2 linked regions of the Vreelandella piezotolerans genome follow. The protein of the gene in region 2 interacts with the protein of the main gene of each other region in a pairwise test. Links are inferred from orthologs where the notes say so. Each region holds a gene or a part of one and is shown on either strand. Other genes may lie near its edges. The genes, in order: GYM47_RS02495 and GYM47_RS09980.

Region 1 (9,956 bases), 1.6 Mb from region 2 along the record:
CCAACAACCCCGATGTGGACGTACTGGTCGAGCTGATTGGCGGCTACGATATCGCCCGTGAACTGGTGCTCACCGCGATTGCCAACGGCAAACACGTGGTCACCGCCAATAAGGCGCTGATCGCCGTCCACGGTAACGAAATTTTCCGTGCCGCCCATGAAAAGGGGGTGATCGTCGCCTTCGAAGCCGCCGTGGCGGGCGGCATTCCGGTCATCAAGTCGCTGCGTGAAGGTCTGGGGGCCAACCGTATCGAGTGGGTGGCCGGTATCATCAACGGCACCGGCAACTTCATTTTGACCCACATGCGCGACGAAGGCCGTGCCTTCGAAGACGTGTTGGCCGAAGCCCAGGCGCTGGGCTATGCCGAAGCCGACCCGACGTTCGATGTGGAAGGCATCGATGCGGCGCACAAGCTGACCATCCTGGCTTCCATTGCCTACGGTGTGCCGCTGCAGTTCGAAAAAGCCTTCACCGAAGGGATCTCCCGCATTACCGCCGAGGACGTGGAGCAGGCCGACAACCTCGGCTACGTCATCAAGCATCTGGGGATCTCCAAGCGCACCGATCAAGGGTTAGAGCTGCGTGTTCACCCCACGCTGATTCCCAAAGAGCGTCTGCTCGCCAATGTACACGGCGTGAAAAACGCCATTGCGGTGATGGGCGATGCGGTTGGTCCCACGCTCTATTACGGCGCGGGTGCCGGTGCCGAGCCTACGGCGTCAGCCGTGGTCGCCGATCTGCTGGACGTGGCGCGGGACATTGCCACCGACCACCACTACCGCGTGCCTTATCTGGCGTTTAGCGGCATCGACGAAGACGTTAGTCAGCTGCCGATCATGCCGATGGAAGAGATCACCACGGCGTACTATCTGCGCCTGCTGGCGGTGGACCGTCCTGGCGTGCTGGCCCGCGTGGCCACGATTTTGGCCGAGCAGGGCATCTCCATCGAGGCACTGATTCAAAAAGAGGCCACCGAAGGCGAACTGGTGCCGATCATTCTGCTGACGCATCGCACCAAAGAGAAGCAGATGAACGAAGCGATCCGTGAGATCGAAGCCATGGCGGATATTGCAGGCCCCGTCACGCGAATTCGCGTGGAAAGCCTGGACGAGGGAGAGTAACCGATGCGCTATATCAGCACGCGTGGGCAAGCGCCCGCGCTCTCTTTCGAAGAGGTAGTGCTCACCGGCATGGCTAGCGACGGCGGTCTTTACGTTCCGGAAACGCTGCCCGAATTCTCCAAAGAGGAGCTGGCCAGCATGGCCGGGCTCTCCTACGCCGAGATCGCCTTTCGGGTGATGAAGCCGTTCGTCAACGGTGAGATCGATGACGAGACCTTCCGCCGTCTGGTGACCGAGGCGTATGCCACGTTCAACCACGACGCGGTGGTGCCGTTGAAGCAGCTGGATGCCAGCCACTTCCTGCTGGAGCAGTTTCACGGCCCGACACTAGCCTTCAAGGACGTGGCGCTGCAACTGCTGGGACGACTGCTGGACCACTTCCTGAAAAAGCGCGGTGAGCGCGCGGTGATCATGGGGGCCACGTCCGGGGATACCGGCTCGGCGGCCATCGAAGGCTGCCGCCACTGCGACAACCTCGATATTTTCATTCTGCACCCCCACAACCGCGTCTCCGAAGTGCAGCGTCGCCAGATGACCTCGGTGCTTGCCGACAACGTCTTCAACATCGCCATTGAGGGCAACTTCGACGACGCCCAGGCGATGGTCAAGGCCAGCTTTGCCAACCAAGACTTCTTGAACGGCACGCGGCTCGTGGCGGTGAACTCGATCAACTGGGCGCGCATCATGGCCCAGATCGTCTACTACGTGGCCGCTGGCGTGGCGTTGGGTGCGCCCCAGCGGGAAGTGAGCTTCTGCGTGCCCTCGGCCAACTTCGGCAACGTCTTTGCAGGCTATATGGCTTACAAGATGGGCCTGCCGGTGAAGCAGTTCATCATCGCCACCAACGCCAACGACATTCTGCACCGCACGCTCGCGGCCAACGACTTCTCCAAGAAAGAGCTGGCAGCCACGCTGGCGCCTTCCATGGATATCGTCGTGTCGTCCAATTTCGAGCGCCTACTGTTCGATGCCTACGACCGCGACGGGGCCGCCGTGGCCGCGCTGCTGGAGCGCTTCCAGCAAGCGCCCACCGCGCTTGCCGATGCGCCGCTGGCCAAGCTGCGCGAGAAGTTCGCGAGCTACAGCGTCGATGACGAGACGATCCTGGAAGTGATTCGAGAAGCGCATCATCGCACCGGGGAAATTCTCGACCCGCACACGGCCACTGGCTACCGCGCGGCCGAGCGGGCGCGTGTGGATACCACCACACCGATGATCACCCTGGCTACCGCGCACCCGGCAAAGTTCGCCGAAGCCGTGGTGAAAGCGGGCTTCCAGGGCGTACCGCTGCCGACCCACATGGACGACCTGCTGGAGCGCGAAGAGCGCTACACGGTGTTGCCCGCCGAATTGAGCGCGGTCCAGCAGTTCGTTGCTGACAACCGCCGCTGAGGTGATATGACCCAGGTGTCACCCCTTTCTCAGCAGAGTCACCATCCCCGCTTAGAGCCTCGTCCCCTGGACGAGGCTGTCTATTTACGTGCCCAGTCAGAAGGACTGAGCGAGCTGCAGGCGCGGCTGTTGGCCTCCCGGCTGCCAGGCTATACCGGTGAGTTGGCGCCGCTGGTGTCACCGAGCCTGCGCTATCTCGTCCATCCTGAAAAACTCGCCGATGGCCCTCGTGCGGCGGAGCGCGTTGCTCAAGCGGTCGCCGAGGGCGAGTCTATCGGTATTCTGACCGACTACGATGTGGATGGCATCACCTCCCACGTGGTCATTCGGCGCACGCTGGTCGAGCTGTTTGGCGTGCCCGAGCACAAGCTGCACAGTTTGATTGGCCACCGTATTCACGATGGCTACGGCATCAGCCTGCCGCTGGTGGATCGAACGCTGAGCTTAAAACCGCTGCCGACGCTGGTGATTACCGCCGACTGCGGCAGTTCTGACGAGCCGCGCATTGCGCGCTTGAAAGCAGCGGGTATCGATGTGGTGGTCAGCGACCACCACGCGCTGCCCCTGGAGGGCCCGCCGCCCTCGGCCTACGCCTGCGTGAACCCGACCCGCGGCGACTGCGCTTACCCGGATAAAACCATTGCAGGCTGCATGGTGGCGTGGCTTCTGATGTCACTCGCCCGCAGTGTACTGGTGGAGTGGGGCGCGCTGCCCGAGGCCACGCCGAAGCTCTCGCCGTGGCTCTCCTACGTGGCGTTAGGCACCGTGGCGGACTGCGTCTCGCTAGGCGGAAGCCCCGCCAATCGGGCGGTGGTCAGCCATGGCCTGACGCTAATCAACCGCATGGACGCCGCCTGCTGGCGAGCCATGGCCGCGCGCTTAGGGGCCGACAGCGTGCCCTTCAATGCCGAAACACTGGCGTTTCAGATGGGGCCGAGAATCAACGCTCGCTCACGATTGGACGACCCCTACGCGGCACTTCACTTCATGCTGGCCGAGAGTGACGGCGTCGCGAACCGGCAGCTCGAGGTGCTCGATCAGGATAACCAATCGCGCAAGGCCATCGAAGCGGATATGGCCGAGGAGGCGCGGGCGCTCGCCGCACCTGCTTTGGAGGCCAACGAGCCTGCCGTCGTGGTGCTTCTGGAAGATGGCCACCCCGGCGTGCAGGGCATCGTCGCCTCGCGGCTGGTCCAGGCCTACGGGCGTCCAGCCGTGGTGCTGACGCGGGCAGCGGCACCTAATATGCTCACCGGCTCCGGGCGCTCCATCGAGGGGCTGCACCTAAGGGATGCCCTGCAGCGCACCTTCGAGCTTGCGCCCGAGGCGCTGCCGCGCTTCGGCGGGCACAGTGGTGCCGCAGGCGTCGGCGTGCCGCGGGAGCAGCTCGATACCTTCAAAACGGCGTTTTTGCAGGCGGTGAGCGAGCAGTTGGGCGATACACCGCTCTACCCGCGTCTGTGGACCGATGGCGAGCTCTCGACTGCCCAGCTCTCGTTGGCCACGCTGGAAGAGATCGAGACCTTGGGCCCCTACGGGCGGGAGTTCGATCCGCCGCTGTTCGAAGGGCGCTTTATCGTCGAGGCGTTACGCCCCGTTGGGGCGGAGGGTTCACACCTAATGATGGAGCTCTCCATGGGAGCGGTGACCCGCAAAGCGATTTGGTTTCGCGCTCTCACGCCGGGGGAGCTGCCCTCGTTTGGCGTGGGCGACACGCTGCACTGCGCGTACAAGCTCAATCGTAACCGCTGGCGGGGACGCGAGTCGCTGCAGCTGATGGTGGAGCACGCTAGCCCCGTTTAACGCTCTCCGCTATCCTCGCGTCCTTGGCCGCTCGAGCGGCCGCTCCAATAATCCCAAAAAAGGACGCTCTCATGCGCATGGAAGATCTTCCCAAGGACCCCCACAAGCCCTACGAAGACATCATGGCGATGTTGTTGGGGACGCTGTTCGTCGCACTCGGGGTGACGTTCTATACCCACGCGGTGTTGCTCACCGGTAGCACCGCAGGGATGGCGCTACTGCTCAATTACCTGACCGGGTGGGGTTTTGGCGTCTGGTTTTTTGCCATCAACCTGCCGTTTTACTATCTGGCGATCAAACGCATGGGGTGGAGCTTTACGCTGCGCACCTTTGTCGCCATTGGCTTGGTCTCGCTGTTCTCCGAGCTCACCCAGGGGTGGGTCGAATTTGCCAACGTGCCGTCGCTCTACGCGGCGCTGATGGGCGGGGCGCTGATGGGCATTGGCATGCTGATGCTGTTTCGCCACCGTACCAGCCTTGGCGGTATCAACATTCTCGCCCTCTACCTGCAGGACAAACACGGCCTGCGGGCGGGCTATGTGCAGCTCGGCATTGACGGCGTGATTCTGCTGATTGCCCTGACTCAGCTCCCCCTGGATCGAGTAGGCTACTCGGTACTCGGCGCGCTGATGCTCAATCTAATCATCGCTCTGAACCATAAGCCAGGGCGTTATATCGGGGTGAGCTAGCCGTGATGACGTAAAATCATCTAGTTAAGCCAAAACCACCAGACGATCAAGCCAATGATGGCAATACCCGCAAGGTTGATCAGTAAACTCATACGGCCTCCTGTTGGCTGGGCTTCCATAACCGCAGGCGGTTGGCGTTGCTGACCACGGTGATCGACGAGAGCGACATGGCCGCCCCAGCAAGGATCGGTGAGAGCAGCATGCCGGTCATCGGGTAGAGCACGCCGGCGGCAATTGGGATGCACAGCACGTTATAGCCAAACGCGCCGATCAGGTTCTGCTTGATGTTGGTCAGCGTGGCCCGACTCAGTTCGATTGCGGTGGCCACGCCGTGCAGCGAGCCGCGCATCAGCGTGATACCGGCGCTCTCCATGGCGATATCGGTGCCCTGACCAATGGCAAAGCCGACGTTGGCTCGGGCCAGTGCGGGGGCATCGTTGATGCCGTCGCCCACCATGCCAACGACTTCGCCCACCGCTTGGCGGCGCTCGATCTCTGCATGTTTGTCATCGGGCGTCATCCCAGCCTTGAACTGGCTAATGCCGACCTCGCGGGCCACCGCAGCGGCGGTATGCTCGTTATCGCCCGTGAGCATTACCACGGTTAACCCATCGTCCTGCAAGCGCTTCACGGCGGCCGCGGCATCGTTGCGCAGCGGGTCGCTAACGCCGAAAAGGGCGGCCAGCTTGCCGTTCACCGCTAAATAGACCAGCGAGCGCGCCTTGGCTTCCAGCTGGCGAATGTGCTCGTCCGCTGGGGAGAGGTCGACTCCAGCCTCCTCCAATAGCCGCGCATTGCCCAGCAGCAGCGCGTCATTGGCTTGGCTGGTGCCTTTCACACCGCCGCCGGTCACGCTATCAAAGCTAGCCAGCGTATCGGGGCGGGCGTCGTGCTCTTCGGCGTAGGCCGTCAGCGCTTTGGCCAGCGGGTGTTCCGAGCGGCTCTCTAGGGCGGCCACCCAGGCCAGCACTTGGGGGCTGTCGTTATGCAGCACCGTTGCCTCGGTGACGCGCGGTTTGCCCTCGGTCAGCGTTCCCGTTTTATCGACCACCAGGGTGGTCAGGCGGCTCGCGGTTTGCAGCGCCTCTCCGCTGCGCACCAGTACGCCATGCTCGGCGGCTTTGCCCACGCCAATCATGGTGGAGATCGGGGTGGCCAAGCCCAGCGCGCAGGGGCAGGCAATGATCAGCACGGTCGTGGCAGTGACCAGCATATGAATGACCACCGGGGCAGGCCCCAGGTTGTACCAGGCAAGGGCCGTCGACACGGCCATGATCATCACGGCGGGCACGAACACGCCTGAGATTTTATCGGCCAGCTCACCAATCGGTGGGCGAGAGTTTTGGGCGCTGGCGACCTGCTCGGTAATGCGTCCCAAACGGGTATCGCGGCCGATGCGCGTGGCGCGGTAGACTAAACTGCCGTTGCCATTCACCGTGCCCGCACTGACCTCGTCATCCGCCGTTTTGTGCACTGGCACGGGTTCGCCGGTGAGCATCGACTCATCGATATAGCTCTGGCCGTCGAGTACCACGCCATCTACCGGAAGCCGCTCGCCTGGGCGCACGCGGATACGGTCATCCAGCGCGACGTCGTCCACCGCGATCTCTTGTTCGACGCCGTTGCGGATCACCCGGGCGGTTTTCTCCTGCAGGTCGAGCAGCCGTTTAAGCGCATTGCTCGTGCGACCGCGGGCACGTAACTCCATGGCGTTACCCAGGAGAATCAACCCCACCACCATGGCCGACGCTTCAAAATAGATGCCCTGAGCCACCTCCGGCAGCCAGGGGGCGAAGAGCACCACCATCATCGAGTAGAGCCAGGCGGTGCCAGTGCCCATTGCCACCAGGGTGTCCATGTTGGCCTGATGATGCTTGAGCTGTTTCCAGGCGTTGGTGAAAAAGTGCCGCCCAGGAAAGGCCAAAATGGCGAGCGTCAGCAGGCCAATCACCAGCCAGTACAGGCGGCCCACGCCCATGGCGTGTGGGTGATAGACGAACATGCTCATCATCAGCGGAATCGCGAGGGAGAGTGACAGCACGCTGCCCTTTAGGCGCTGGCGGTAGGTAACGGCCTCTTGCGCCTCGCGCGTGCGCTCGGCGTCACGCATATCCACGATCGGTTCGGCGCGATAGCCCGCTTCGGCCACGGCGGCCATTAGCGCTTCCTGAGTAGCGCTGCCGGTGATGTGTGCGGTGTGGGTGCCGAAATTCACCGAGGCGCCGCTGACGCCGGGCGTGTTGGCAAGCGCTTTTTCGACGCTTTTGACACAGCCCGCGCAGGTCATGCCGCTAATTAGCAGGCGCTGTTGGGGCGCAGCCACGGGAGTGCTCTGTGAGTCGGTGGACGACGGCGCGTCTTGGTGAGATACGTCACTTGTGTCGTTGCTGGGTGGGTAGCCCGCTTCGTTGAGAGCACTATCCAGCGCTTGATCGTCGAGGGAACTGGCCACTTCCAGACGCTTTTCTGCCGGAAAGCCCTCCACTTGGGCCGCTGGGTCATGCGCTTGAATGGCCTCGCGCATGCGCTTGACGCAGCCCTGGCAGTTCATGCCCGGCACGGTGCGGGTCAGCATCATGGTTTGCTCGGTGTCGTGCTGCATGGGGCCTCCTCGGGAAAACTTTCGATCAAGCGGCACAGGCTGTGGCCATCCGGGGTGCCATCGGGCATGTCCTGCCAACTTTCCAGTGCCTGTTCCATTCGCTGGGCGAGTGCTTCGAGTTCGGCAATGCGTGCGCGTATTTGCGGCAGCCGGTGAGCGAGCAGATCGCGCACTAGCGGGCAGGGGGAGTCGCCTTGGTCGGCATGGGCCAAAATGTCGCGGATTTCCGCGACGCTAAACCCCAATTTTCGCGCTCGCTGAATAAAGTGCAGACGCTCCAGGTCGTTATTAGAAAAGAGCTGGTAGCCGTTTTCAGGATGCCGGCGGGGGGAGAGCAGGCCTTCGCGCGTATAGTGGCGTACCGTCTCAGGCGTCACGTGAGCACGCTTGGCGAGCTCCCCCACTTTTAAATCGCTCATTGGCATGCCCAACCCCTGTGTGTGGTTAACGTATTGTGAGTGTAAAACCTTTGGGTAACCCATAGGTCAAGCGTTGCTGGTCACTCAGCCGAAAGGACTAAAACACTGATTTAAAACAGTCGTGCGACTAATGTATAAGCAAAAAACAAAATAAAACGCTCGTTTGCCCTTGAACCAAACCCGACATTGGGCGAAAACTGAGGTGTAAGAACAACGCGGGTGGATGGCAGAATCCGCCGGATCATCGGGAGAGAGGCCCACAATGCATAATAACTTCAAAAAACTAACCCTAGTGGCCGCGGTAGCATCAGTAGCTTTTGCTAGCCAAGCCAACGCAGGCGGATATCAAATCAACGAGCAGAGCGTCAGCGGCCAGGGTTACGGCCATGCAGGACGCAGCTCCAACGTTCATGATGCCACGATCGTGTACGGTAACCCGGCGGGTATGTCGTTCCTCGACCGCGCCCAGATTACGGCGGGCGGTACTTTTCTGAGCGTCGATACGGATATTAGTAATGTGAGCGCTAGCCGTACGTTGGATGCTGGGGTTGCTCAGGGTGGCGCACCGAATGGTGTGCAGATACCTGTGGGTGGCATCCCAGGTACTAACGATGGCGATATGGTGCCCGGCACGCTGGTTCCCTTCGCGTTTTATGCTCATCCTGTCAACGAACAGCTGGCGTTCGGCTTTGGTGTCTATGCGCCGTTTGGTTCTAAAACCGAGTACGAAGATACGTTCCAAGGCCGCTATTTTGGCGACTATACCGAACTACGTGTCGTGAGCGCCCAGCCGACCGTTTCATACCGTTTTAACGATCAGTGGTCGGCCGGTATCGGTATTACGTATAACCAAGTAGAGGGTGAGCTGCGTCGCCAGTTGCCCACCAGCGCAGCCTTTAATGCAGCAGGCGACATCGACTCTCGGGTAGAGGGTGACGATGACGGTTGGGGATATAACCTGGGTGTTATTTATCAGCCGGTACCCGAGACCACGTTGGGCTTGACCTATCGCTCGGCAGTGGATTACGAGCTGGAGGGCACCTTCCAAGCCACAGATCCGCTGGGTAACGTCGTGCGTGCCGATACGGCGAGCCTGGACTTGACCACGCCTGAAACGGTCAACTTATCGTTGACGCAGCAAATGACGGATCGCCTGAAGTTGATGTTCGGGGCTTCCTGGGTGCGCTGGAGCCAGTTTGAAGAAATCTCGATTGTAGGCAGCCAGGGCAATGAAATTACCAACGAGCAGCAAAACTACTCGAATGCCTGGGCCTTTGCCACAGGCGGTGAGTATCAGTTAACGCCGACCTTAGCCCTGCGTGCAGGTGTGACGTTAGACTTCACGCCTACCAATGACCAAGACCGCAGCGTACGTATTCCGTCCGATGACCGGCGCATCTTCTCGCTTGGCGCAGGCTGGAGTCCGACCCCTGACTTGACGCTGGACTTTGCCTACTCCTACCTCACCGAGCGCAGCACCTTTGTTGAGCAAGATCGCCAAGACCTGCTTGCCAGTGCCCAAACCGGTGGTATTCCCGTCGGCGGCGCGACTTACTCAGCCGACTACAAAAACGAAGCCCATGGTTTCGGTGCCCAGTTGACCTATCGGTTCTGATCGACGCTCGCGCTTACTGATCGGTCTTCGACCTACTGACCCGGCTTCGGCCGGGTTTTTTACGTGATGCGCAAAGGGCTGGGTGGGTGCGGTGAGCGCTGGGTTTCGTTACAATGCGTCCCAGAATAACGCCGCTGGGGTAGCTTGCGCAGGTGTCGACCACCTAACCGTGAGCTGCCACAGCGGCGCCTGTCTCTTTTACGCTACCATCCAGCGTGCAGGAGACGTCGTCCATTTACAAACCCAGTCACCGACCAAGGCCAAAGCGATCCATGTTGGAAACCAACCCGATTCATCACCAGATCAAGGACCTGT
Region 2 (12,003 bases):
CACGGCCGTAGTGGTAGCCACGATGGCGTTCTATCTGCTGATTCCCAATCGCTTGATGATCGTGACGGCGGCAAGCCTCTATCTAAATATTGGCTTTTTAGTGGCGGCGGTGCTGTTTGCTGATGTGGCACCCGTGCCGACACTGTTGATCTCGTTACTGCTGATCATGGGCATGGTGGTGGGGTTTTTTGCCTTGCTGCGCCTGGAAATCTTGCAGCGCAAGCAGTATGCGCTATTGCATGAAGAGCGCGATCAAAATAGCCAGCTTCATCAAGAAATCGCCCATCGGAAGTCGTTAGAAGAGCAGTTGAGGGTGCTGGCTGAGCGGGATGCGTTGACGAAACTCAATAACCGGGGCCACTTTATGAACGTGGCTAAACAGCTGCTGCAGAGCTGCCAAGCCGATCGTACGCCGTTCAGCCTATTGATGATCGATGTGGATCACTTCAAACACATCAACGACACCTGGGGGCACAGCTATGGCGATGGGGTGCTGGTCCGTATTGCCGAGGTCTGCGCCAACGCGCTGCGCCCATCGGATGTGATCGGACGCTTTGGTGGGGAAGAGTTCGTGGTGGCTCTGCCGAGCACAAGTGCTGCCGAGGCGGAGCACATCGCCGAACGCTTGAAGCAGCGAGTGGCGGCATTGGTCTTTAAAGATGGCGTGAGCGAACTGACACCGAGCGTCACCATCGGCGTAGCCACCAAAGATGCAGAAGCGAGTGGATTGGAGGCGTTGATCAAACGCGCTGATGAATTACTCTATGAAGGCAAACGCGCTGGTAGAGACCGCGTGGTGGTAGGCCGCGAAGGTCTCAGTCCCCGTTAACCAACCGGCTTTGATGTGATGTTGCCCAGCCAATGGCTACTACTTGCCGATCTCGTGCTGATTCTCCACGTGCTGTTCGTCGCTTTCGTGGTGGTTGGCGTGGTGGCTATTTACGTTGGGCGAGGATGCCGCTGGGCGTGGGTCCATCATCGTCCGTTTCGGTTACTCCATTTGAGCGCCATTGGTTATGTAGTGGCGCAGGCATGGTTAGGAGTGGTATGCCCGTTAACTACCCTGGAAATGGCGCTACGCGCCGAGGCGGGCGTTGCTACCTATGCAGGATCGTTTATTCAGCACTGGTTGCATCGTTTGCTTTATTTCTCCGCGCCAGAATGGGTGTTTGCGGTGGTCTACACGCTGTTTGGTGGATTAGTGCTGGCCAGTTGGTGGGTCGTCCCACCGAGGCGGCGAGGTAAACCACGCGGTTAAACACTCTACATGGTGATATACATTTGAATAACCGGCGGTTAGCCAGCAATGCCGTGCCGATTTCGAGAGACAGATGTAACCTCCCATCCCAATAGCGCCACCCCTGACACCGTTGGCCCTCGGCAGGCCATTTTGTTGATGGCAGCCGTCACTTGCTGCGCCTATTTTGAAAATATATGATACGTATATATTGTGTATTCATTTCATATATTAGGTGGCGTGATGGGTATCGTGAAGATTGACGATCAGTTGCATGAAGAATTGCGCAAAGCGAGCACGGTGATGGTGCGTTCAATCAACGCACAGGCGGAGTATTGGATCAAAATAGGCATGCTGGCTGAGGCAAACCCCAGTATGTCTTTCACTGACATTATTCATGAACAAATGAAGCAAGCCGACGTGGATGTCAGGAAGGTGATGGGTGAGTAGGGTTGCGCTGAAAAGTCCAGCAGAGCTTGCCTTGATGCGTGAGGCTGGAAAGCTGCTGGCGCAGGTATTTCACTATCTCGACACGCGCATCGTGCCGGGGATCTCGACGATGGCTATCGACCGCTGGGCCGAGCGTTACATTGTCGATGAACTGCACGCCCGGCCGGCGAGCAAGGGCCAGTACGATTATCCCTTCGTATTGAATGCCTCGGTGAATCACGTGGTATGTCATGGTATCCCATCCGACACCCAGATATTGACATCGGGGGATATCGTTAATGTGGATATCACCCTGGAAAAAAACGGCTTTATCGCCGATTCCAGCAAAACGTATTTGGTAGGGGACGTGACGCCCAACGCCAAGCGTTTGGTGGATAAAACCTATGAAGCCATGTGGCAGGGTATCCATGCGGTCAAGCCCGGTGCCACATTGGGCGACGTGGGGTACGCCATTCAGTATCACGCTGAACGCCACGGCTATTCGGTTGTACGTGAATACTGCGGCCACGGCATTGGTCGTGAGATGCACGAAGAGCCTCAAGTGCTGCACTATGGTAAGCGGGGCAAAGGCCTTACGCTGCAAGAGGGAATGGTGTTCACCATTGAGCCCATGATCAATATGGGCAAAGCCAAAATCAAAACCAAGCGCGATGGCTGGACCGTTGTCACCAGCGACAAAAAGCTCTCGGCGCAGTGGGAGCACACCGTGGCTGTGACGGCGACGGGGGGTGAAGTGCTGACGCTGCGCGATGACGAACACCTACCCGTCCTCAGCGATTAGCGCGGCGTCATCATCCTCTTCTGGCGATGCGTCCCATGTGCGTTAAGCTGAAACGGCAGGTGCTAACATGTGCTTGTCGTACTGCGCTAATGCTCAAAGAAAAGGATGTCGACGATGGCGAAAAAACCAACGGATAAGGGCAATATGCCCACACAGCAGCCACGCGCCACGGTTGCTTGTGGCCCTGAGAAGCTGCTGCTGGACGCCCTGGAGCGCGGAGGGAGCTGCCTGGAGACCGGGCGCTTTCTCATCAGCTATCGCGATGGCCAAGTGGAAGAGGGCATCCAGGCATTGAAAGCCCATCACCTACGCGTCGCGGATGCCCGTGACTTCAACGATCAAGCGGTGAGCCTCGAGGAAGCCGGAGATGCCGAGGCAATGGTGTTTCCTGAGATCGGCGTGGCGCTGATCGGCGGTGATGCCATCGAGCATCATGGCATGGGCGTGCTGGATGCGCTTGCGGCAGATAGCCCCATCGAGATCATCGAGCCGGAGTATTTTGCGTTCTCGGAACACTCGGAGTATCTCCGTGGCTTCTTACGTGCTGCCACTACTATCGCACAGGATTTGGGCGTAGAACTGGATAGCGAAGAGGCCCCGTCCGAACTAGAAACAGCGCTGCGGCCGACCTGGGGGTTAAGCCGATGCAAGGTGCCGCAAAGCTGCTGGAGCGGAGCGGGCATCAAAGTCGCTGTATTGGATACCGGCATGGATCTGGGCCACCCCGATTTTGCAGGCAGGGAGTTCGTTACCCGCTCGTTCGTTGGAGAGGCCGTCCAGGACATGAACGGGCACGGTACCCACTGTATCGGCACCGCCTGCGGCCCTCAGGCTCCTGCCGGTACGACGCCGCGCTACGGCATCGCTTACGACGCGCAGATTCAGGTGGGAAAAGTCCTCACTAATGCCGGCAGCAGTACCGGAGCCGGCGTGCTGGCCGGTTTGAACTGGGCGATTGCCAATCGGTGTGAAGTGATTTCGATGTCGTTGGGCAGCCAAAGCCCGGTACAGGCGGCCTACACTCATGCCGGGGCCGCGGCGCTGCGTAACGGCTGCCTGGTGATTGCCGCCGCGGGGAATGCCGCGACGCAAACGGGGGCACCGGCCAATTCGCCCACGGTGATGTCGGTGGCGTCTCTAGACCCCAGCTTATCGCCCTCTAATTTTTCCAACTACGGAAAAATTGAGATTGCGGCCCCTGGCCGCGATGTTTTTTCATCGTGGCCACGGCCCACGCGGCATAAATCGATCAGCGGCACCAGCATGGCCGCGCCCCACGTGGCGGGCTGCGCGGCGCTCTGGGCACAGTCGGATGCCTCGCTGCGTGGCCGCAAACTCTGGGAGCAGTTAGTGGCTTCTGCTAAAGCGTTGCCTCTGCCTGACGCTCAGGTAGGCGTTGGACTGGTGCAGGCCCCTTAACTCTCACTATGCGCTGGGTGTCTAAGCTCCAGCGCCCAGCGCACGACTTGTGGAGAGACACTCAATGGCAACGGTCACGCTATGGCTAATCACGATCTCCAGCGATCAACCGATTCAAGACATCGCCACCCGCCTCAGCGCCGAAGGGCTCACGGTCCGTGAGGTGCTAGAGGAGATCGGCTGCATTACCGGTGCTGCCGACGATGCCACCGCGCAGCGGCTTAAACAGGTGCAAGGGGTGTTAGATGTTGCTCCCGATGTACCCATGGATCTTGGCCCACCGGGGGCAGATGAGACGTGGTGACGACCACTATTATCATCCTGTTAACTAACCGAAATTCCTATGGTCATGCACTAAAGTAGCTTCTGTACTGAGGCGACGTCAGCATTGGACGACGTTCATTTCGCCAAGTAGTGAAGGGCTACGTCATGCCTCCCATTTCCATCGATGTGCAATTCACTGAGCTCATGAATCAGCTCCGTCACTTAGGTGCCATTCGGTTTGTGATGATGGGAGTTTGTGCCGCCTTTACTATTGGGCTTCTAACGGCACATTACTCACTGCTAGATGAATGCAACATGCAAGCAATCGAGCGCGCGTTTCATACTCGAATGATCGGCATTATCATCATCGTACTCTTCGCAATCTTCGAGTTATCAGCAAGCTGGCAATACAAACAATTTGCTGATCGAGCGAAAGCGTTAGAGGGCGAAAATGGCGCTGTGTTCAAAGACAGAAAAGTATGCTTATTTGGCCTTGTCACACTCATATCGCTGATCGTTTACGCGCTGCTTCTGGTAGTTTGGTGGTTTTTGTAGCAACGCATCGCCAGGCGGGAGTGCCTAGACCGTTGCTTTCTTGGTTCGCCGCTTCCCCGCCGCACTGCTGCGGCTCCCCGTGGTTTTCTTACTGCCGGTACTCTTGTTGCCAGTACTTTTACGTCGCGTATAGCTTTTCTTAGAAGTACCGCTGCGTTTGGCGGGGCTAGCCGCCTCGCCTTGTGCGTTTTGTAGGCTGTGGCGCAGTTTGGCCGCGTCGCTTTGGCCGAGCAGCGCGCGTAGGTCTTCTAGCAGCGCGTGTTGAAAGGCGTTGGGGTCGTCTTGCTGTTCGGAAATGGCCCGCAGGCGCTGCTCCCAAAGGGCGGTACGTTCCGGCGAGCTGACGGCGCTGGGCAGGGCGGCGATGAGCGCGCAGCCGAGTTTGGTGGCGCGTAGGGCTTTTTGCTGTCGCACCAAGTAGCCTCGCTGTACCAGGGTTTCGATGATGCCAGCGCGAGTGGCTTCGGTACCCAGGCCATCGGTGTCACGCAGCGTACGGCGCACCTCTGGATCCTCCACGTAGCGGCCAATGTTCATCATCGCTTTGATCAGGCTGGCATCGGTGAACGGCTCCGGCGGCCGGGTTTCTTTCTCTTCCACGCCTGTGCCAAGGACCTGGCAGGCCTCGCCTTGGGTGAGCGGCGGCAGCGGCGGGGCTTCTTCGCGGGTGGTGAACAGCGGCTTCCAGCCAGGGTCGAGAATGCTTTGCCCGCGGGCGCGAAAGACTTCGTTTAGCAGAGTGAACTCGGCTTTCACTTCGAAGGTGCGCAGCGGACGGTAGAACTGCGCCATGACGTTGCGCACGATCAGCCGAAATACATGGGCTTCGGTAGCGGAAAGCTGGCTGACATCGGCGGGTTTTCCCGTCGGAGCCAACGCGTGGTGCGCGCCTACCTGCTTGTCGTTCCAGGCTTTCGAGCGCAGGGTGAAGTCGGCCCCGTCGAGCCATCCTCGTAACATGTCGTCATTCTGGCAAGCACCACTTAGGCTGCGCTGGGCAAGCGCCAGGTGCTCCTCGGGCAAGTAGCGGCAGTCGGAGCGAGGGTAGGTAATCAGCTTGTGCTGTTCATAAAGCCGCTGACAAATATCCAGCACCATCTGGGCGGAAAGCCCGTGTCGACGGGCGGCATCAACCTGGAGGGCTGAGAGCGAGTAGGGTAGCGGGGGCGCTTGGCGTTTCTCCTGCTGCTCTAGACTGCTGAGTGTACCATGCGTGCCGGGGAGCTGGGCGGCCAGTGCATCAGCGGGCGTGCGGTCCGTCAGTCGGCCTTGATCATCCAGCGGTTGATGGGCTTTCGGTGCCCACCACGCGCGCAGCTGCCCCTGCGCCACCTGTAAATCTACCCAAAGCGGGTAGAACGGGTAGGGCTTGAAGTCGCGGATGCTGTTGTCTCGCCGCACGATCAGCCCCAGCACCGGGGTTTGTACCCGGCCCACCGAGAGCACGCCATCGTGCCCGGCCTGGCGGCCGGTGAGCGTCCAAGCGCGCGTCAGGTTGATGCCGTATAGCCAATCGGCCCGGGAGCGAGCCTGGGCGGCCTGAAACAGCGGCTGAAACTCAGCATTCGACCGCAGGCTGGCTAGCGCTCGGCTGACCGCTGGGCGGTTGAGGTCGCTAATTAAAAGCCGCTGCACCGGGCCACGGTACTTCAAATGTTCGATCACCTCTTGCACCAGGAGTTGACCTTCACGGTCTGGATCGCCTGCGTGCACCACGCTGGTCGCCTGTTTGATCAGTTTGCGAATCACCGCGAGCTGGCTGCGGGCTTTGGGGCGCGGGGCGAGTTGCCATGTGCCGGGCACGATGGGCAGCCGGTCGAGGCGCCACTGTTTATCGGCAGGGTCGTAGGCTTCAGGTGGGGCTTGCTCCAGCAAGTGACCCAAACACCAAGTCACCGTGGTATCGCCGCACACAATCGCGCCTTCCTGGCGCTTGCCGCCACCGGGCAGGGCGTCGGCAATGGCACGGGCGAGGCTGGGTTTCTCGGCGATAATCAAGCGCATACGGTAGGGCCCTGGCAGCGGTCTTCGACAGAGGGTCATGGTAGCAGAAGCCGCCCGGCGGTTGGGCGTGAGGCGTGAAAATTTATACAGCTACTCGAAGGGTGTCGCGTAAAATTTTGGCGTATAGTTTTTGTATAAAATTAGCGAATTGAGTAAGCTGATACTAAATCTTAAGAGGTCAAGTTCATGCGCGAGCGCGGTAGAACACGACGGTTATTTGGGCTGGGTGCCCGCACGGGTGGGGCTTTGCTTAAAACGCGGCTGGGAGGCCAAGCGGATTGGCGGTCGCTGGGCGAGGCGCTTTTCGAAGGGCTTTCGGAATTGAAGGGCCCGGCCATGAAGCTGGCGCAAATCATGTCCCAGTGGGATGACCTGCTGCCACCCGATCTTGCCAACGAGCTGGCGCGTCTACAGCGTCAGGCTGAACCCATGCCCTGGACTAAGATTCACGAGGCGCTGGTGCTCCAGTACGGCGATATCGACCAGCACTTCCATGAGATCGAAGAGCGCCCCTTTGCCAGTGCCTCCATGGGGCAGGTTCATAAAGCGGTCACGCTAGACGGCGAGACGGTGGTGCTCAAAGTGCAGTATCCCGGCCTTGCCGACGTGTTGGAGAGCGATCTAAAGCAAGTCAAGCGCATCATGGGGCTGGGGCGCTGGTTCAAGGTGCCCCAAGCACGGCTGGATGCGCTGTTCGAGGAGCTGGCGGCGGGCCTGCGTGACGAGCTGGATTACCACGCCGAGGCCGAGGCGCTGGCTCGCTACCGGGAGCGCTACCGTGATAATCCCGCGCTGGTGATCCCTGAGCCGCTTTTTGAACTCTCTGGCCAGCACGTGCTGGCCATGCGCTTTGTCGACGGCACGCCGCTGCGCGATTTAGAAAGTGCCGACGACGCTACACGGCAAAAGGTGGCGGTGGCACTGGCAGATTGGATCACCGAAGAGCTGTTTACCTACCGTGAACTGCACGCCGATCCCCATGCGGGTAACTTCGCTTGCGACGACCAGGGCCGTTTGGTGATTTACGATCTAGGTGCGGTGATCCCCGTCCCCGAAGCGCGGCTCAAAGCCATGATGCAGCTACTGGATGCCACCCTGGCTCGAGACCCGCTGGCCATGGATGAGGCGCTAATGAAGATGGGCGGCCGCCAGGGCCAAGGGGCGCCGCTGGCACTATATCGGGAATCCGCCGAGTGCATTACGCCGCTGTTCGCGCCCGGCGAGCAGGATTTTAGCGACGTGCGCGTTCACCGCCGCTTGCGGGAACTCACTCCTAAAGTATGGGCGGCCATGGACCGCCTGCAGCCACCGGCAGATACGCTTCTGCTCTCACGTGCGCTCAATGGCCACTACTGGAATCTGGTGCGCTTGAAGGCGCGTTTGGACATGCATGGACGCACCGAGCCGCTGCTGCGCTGGGCTAGAGGTTCGGCATGAGCCGTATCAGCTCGTCAATGGCTTGAGCCAGAACACCAGGGTCTTTTCGGTCTCCTGGTCATGGCCGCGATCTTTCCAGGCAAAGAGTGCCCGCAGGTTTGGGTAGCGCTGGTAGCCTTGGCTCTTCCAAAAGCCGTTCAGCGGTGCATATGCTGGCGGTTTGTCAGGATGATCGACCTCGCGCTCGACGGCGCAAAAGGCCGCCGTTTCGAATCCTCGAGCCTTGGCATGAGCTTCCCGGGTTTGCATGAACGCTTTGCCAATGCCTTGACCACGATAGTCGTGTAACAGCACCGACTCGCCGTAATAAAAGACACCGATGGGGGCGATGCCCGCCGTTTCGAAAGGCTGACGAAATGCCTCCACCTCGTTGACCAGCGGTTGGCCCGTGGAGGCCCCCACGAGGCGTTCACCATCGAAAGCGAGCACGAACAAACTGGCCGGATTGTCTGCGTAGCGGCCCAGGTAATCTGCCTCGTAGTCCAGATCACCTTCGTAAAGGTAAGGGTAGTCGTGAAAGACCTGGATGCGCAGCCGCGCCAACGCGTGTAGGTGAGGGGCTATGGCGCGTCCCTGGCGAGTGATTAGCTGAAGATCGTTCATCGCGTCGTCGCTCTTGTCTAGCATCGTTGTCGTTACACTAGCAGGACCAGGGGCGAGGGCCAATCCTCCTGCGTGTGGCGCATCGACCGTGTTAGACTATGCCGCCGAATAGTCGGTGACCGATCAACGTGTTGGAGATGGCAATGCTAGCGGTATGGGTCGATCAACTGCTGGGATTTGCCTCAGGGGCACTCTCGGCAATCAGGCAGCAGGAACACTATCCCGATTTCATGACCTGGGTGCGTGACCAAGGCGCTGCCTGCTTCAACGATAACGTGGCGACAGCACAAGCCTTGGCGCCCATTCTATGGTCGCAGACACCCTTGGAAAGGTTGAATTTTGCCTGCGAACCCTTGGCGACGCCAGGTCGCAACGAGCCTTGCTGGTGCGATTCAGGGCGCAAATACAAGCAGTGCTGCTACCGCGTCGAGTTTCCAACGGACATTCCCGAGCAGATGATGTGGATGCTGTCGCTGCGCGAGTGGAAGGGCGCCACGCTGAAAGCTGCGCTGGAGAGCCAGCAGGCACCGGCGCAAGCCCTGCTGGAAGCGGGATTAATTGCCGCTGAGAGTGGTCAAACGGGCCGCTCTATGCAGATTTTGGAGTCGCTGTTCGATGGCAGCGACTGGTCGCGCCTGCCTGAGCAAGCCGAGCCCGCTTTCGAGATTCTGTTGGATATCTACCAAGAGCGCGGTTTTACTCGCAAGCGCGCCGATTTACTGGACGACGTCATGGAGCGTGGGCCGCTCTTCCTGCGTGGCGTCGCCCTGGAGCGGCTATGCTTGATGCACTTGGATAACGATGATCTAGACAGCGCCCGGGCGGCATTCGTGAAAGCCCAACAGGCGCTGCCCGATTCTCCAACGCTGGCGTATATCGAAGCCATGCTGCTGCTCCACGAAGGCCATGAGGCCGAGGCTAAAGAGCGTGCCAACTTTTGGTATCGCCGCTTGGTACGTCAGGGTGATCTGGAGGAAGACCAGCTCGACTTCTTGGCCGCTTTGGCGGATAACCCGGGTGCCACGCTGGCCGATCAGCTCTTGAGTGCCGAAGAGGACATGGCCACGCCGCTGGTCTCCCTCCAAGCGCTGTTGGCCGCGCTGCCCGTGGCGCCAAAGCTTTCGATCGAGCAGGATCCGGACTCGGGACGGTTGCTTTACACCACCTCGGCTCGTGAAGAGACGCTGTTTGCTGCCTGGCACGAGCAGTTCCAGGTCATGGTAGACGAGGACGTGGCCCTGGGCTTCCGTGACGATCCTTGGGGCAATGCCGTGGAGTGGATGTCGGCGTTGTGCGCACATCCGGAGTGGCTAGACGCCCCTCAGGTGGTGCAAGACCTGACGTTGGCACTGACCAGCCGCTTCGGCAGCTTGCCGTGGATGGCGCCGTCGTTGCTGGAGCCGCTGGCCCTGCGGTTGTCACGCTGGTTGGAACAGGCGCGCGCGGCTGGCGAAGGCAGCCTATGCTGGGACGATGCCGATAACGCCATTTTGCTGCGCACCGGTTTGGCGCTGGTGGTAGGCATGGAGCGCGGCGCTCGCCAGCACTCCCGAGAGCTGGCCGAAGAACTGCTGACCATCGATCAAGAGGACAGTTTGGGTTTGAGAGAACTGGTGCTCGATCAATTGCTACGCGACGACCGTAACGCAGAAGCGCTGGCGCTGACCGAAGAGCCCCAGAAAGACGATGGCTCACTGTTGCTGGGGCTGCTCATGGGACGCACGCTCGCGCTTTATCGTTTAGGCCAGCAAGACGCGGCGGAGTTGGCCATTCAAGCCGTCAAGGCCCATAATCGCCACGCGCTGGACATGATTTGCGCCGAGAATCCGAGGCCTTCCATGCCCCATGCCGATGGCCAAGTGGACCCGGGTTCACGGGCGGAAGCGTGGCAGTATCGTACGCTGATGCGTGACCAGTGGCGCACAACGCCTGGGGCGCTGGAGTGGCTGGCCACTCACTGCTGATGACGGCTGGTCTCGTTGGACGAGCGGCTAATCACGTGCGCCGCTCGTCGGAGCGGCCACCAGCTGCTTGTCGCGGCTTATCCATATCGCCAGCACGATGGCAGGCAAGCCAAGCAGCGTCGCGATGACGAAAAACGTTGGATAGCCTTGAGCGCTCACCACGATGCCGCCAAAGCCGCTCAGGAATTTCCCCGGTAGTGTCATTAGCGATGAAAACAACGCGTATTGTGTGGCGGTATAGGCGCGCGAGGTCAAGCTCGACAAGAACGCGATAAACACGGCACTTGCCAATCCGTTGGCCAGATTATCGCCGATGATCGTCACCACCAGCATGGGTAGCTGGTTACCGACCAGCGCGAGCACTGCAAACAATAGGTTGGTGATCATCACCAGCCCCGCACCCACTATCAACAGCGCTCCAATACCGTACCGGGCGACTAGCAGTCCCCCCAAAATCCCCCCTGTGATACTCATGGCGATCCCAAACACATTGGTGACGTTAGCAATGGTCGCCAGCGAAAAGCCCAGGTCGATATAGAGCGGATTGGCCATGGAGGCCATGGCCAAGTCGCTGATACGAAACACGGCAATGAAGATTAAAAGAGCGATCGCTTTCACGCCGAAGCGACGAAAGAAATCGGTAAACGGGCAAACGATAGCGCCAATGGCCCAGGCCCCCAAACGTCGCAGTGTTTTAGGCTGCCCCCGGCTGGCACGAATGAAGGCGCGTACTTTGGGTTCATGGATGAGCTGCACGTTTAACGAGGCCCGCTTGGGTTCGGGGCGAATCAACACGGTCATCACGCCAATGCCCACCAGCGCCGCCATGGTCAGATACGCCGCGTGCCACGAAACCGCCGAGGCCACGTAGAGCGCCCCGGCGCCCGCTGCTAACAGTCCGCCGCGATAACCGATGATGTAGGTCGATGCCATGGCTGCCTGCACATCGTCATCGGCGGATTCGATACGATAGGCATCGATGGCAATGTCCTGCGTAGCGGAGCCAAATGCCACCAGCAGTGCAAAGGCGGCCACCCAACCCAGATTGCCTACCGGCTCTAGCCCCGCTAGCCCGATGAGGCCAGCAGCAATCATCCCTTGGGCGAGCAACATCCATCCCCGGCGTTGCCCAAAGGCGCGGGTCAGTAGCGGTAGTGCGAGCCGGTCTACCACCGGGGCCCAGAAGAATTTGATCGAATAGAGCATGCCAATCCAGGCGAAAAAGCCGATGGCGGCAACGTCGACGCCGTCGCTGCGCAGCCAGGCCGAGAGTGTCGAGAACACCAATA

The links.
Region 1: the proteins of GYM47_RS09980 (region 2) and GYM47_RS02495 interact in binary tests that used the Escherichia coli proteins (3 or more experiments, as listed by UniProt). The link is inferred for Vreelandella piezotolerans from one-to-one orthologs.

Annotation. Positions count from the first base shown.
Region 1 is NZ_CP048602.1:538,119-548,074, forward strand. The notes cover bases 1,966-4,917. They hold GYM47_RS02495 (single-stranded-DNA-specific exonuclease RecJ), read left to right. Parts: upstream 1,966-2,519; coding sequence 2,520-4,316; downstream 4,317-4,917. Other genes in these bases: thrC (threonine synthase), read left to right, coding at 1,966-2,513; GYM47_RS02500 (YitT family protein), read left to right, coding at 4,388-4,917. Outside these bases: GYM47_RS02485 (homoserine dehydrogenase), read left to right, coding at 1-1,121; more of thrC, read left to right, coding at 1,125-1,965; more of GYM47_RS02500, read left to right, coding at 4,918-5,005; GYM47_RS02505 (heavy metal translocating P-type ATPase), read right to left, coding at 5,094-7,607; GYM47_RS02510 (MerR family transcriptional regulator), read right to left, coding at 7,580-8,026; GYM47_RS02515 (OmpP1/FadL family transporter), read left to right, coding at 8,289-9,641. UniProt on the Escherichia coli protein: Single-stranded-DNA-specific exonuclease.
Region 2 is NZ_CP048602.1:2,164,528-2,176,530, reverse strand. What follows is about bases 4,221-7,202. They hold GYM47_RS09980 (DNA topoisomerase III), read right to left. Parts: upstream 6,711-7,202; coding sequence 4,731-6,710; downstream 4,221-4,730. Other genes in these bases: GYM47_RS09975 (ABC1 kinase family protein), read left to right, coding at 6,897-7,202; GYM47_RS09985 (hypothetical protein), read left to right, coding at 4,317-4,706. Outside these bases: GYM47_RS10015 (GGDEF domain-containing protein), read left to right, coding at 1-829; GYM47_RS10010 (DUF2784 domain-containing protein), read left to right, coding at 848-1,258; GYM47_RS10005 (ParD-like family protein), read left to right, coding at 1,481-1,687; map (type I methionyl aminopeptidase), read left to right, coding at 1,680-2,468; GYM47_RS09995 (S8 family serine peptidase), read left to right, coding at 2,583-3,887; GYM47_RS09990 (hypothetical protein), read left to right, coding at 3,952-4,191; more of GYM47_RS09975, read left to right, coding at 7,203-8,147; GYM47_RS09970 (GNAT family N-acetyltransferase), read right to left, coding at 8,154-8,774; GYM47_RS09965 (SEC-C domain-containing protein), read left to right, coding at 8,894-10,714; GYM47_RS09960 (AmpG family muropeptide MFS transporter), read right to left, coding at 10,742-12,003.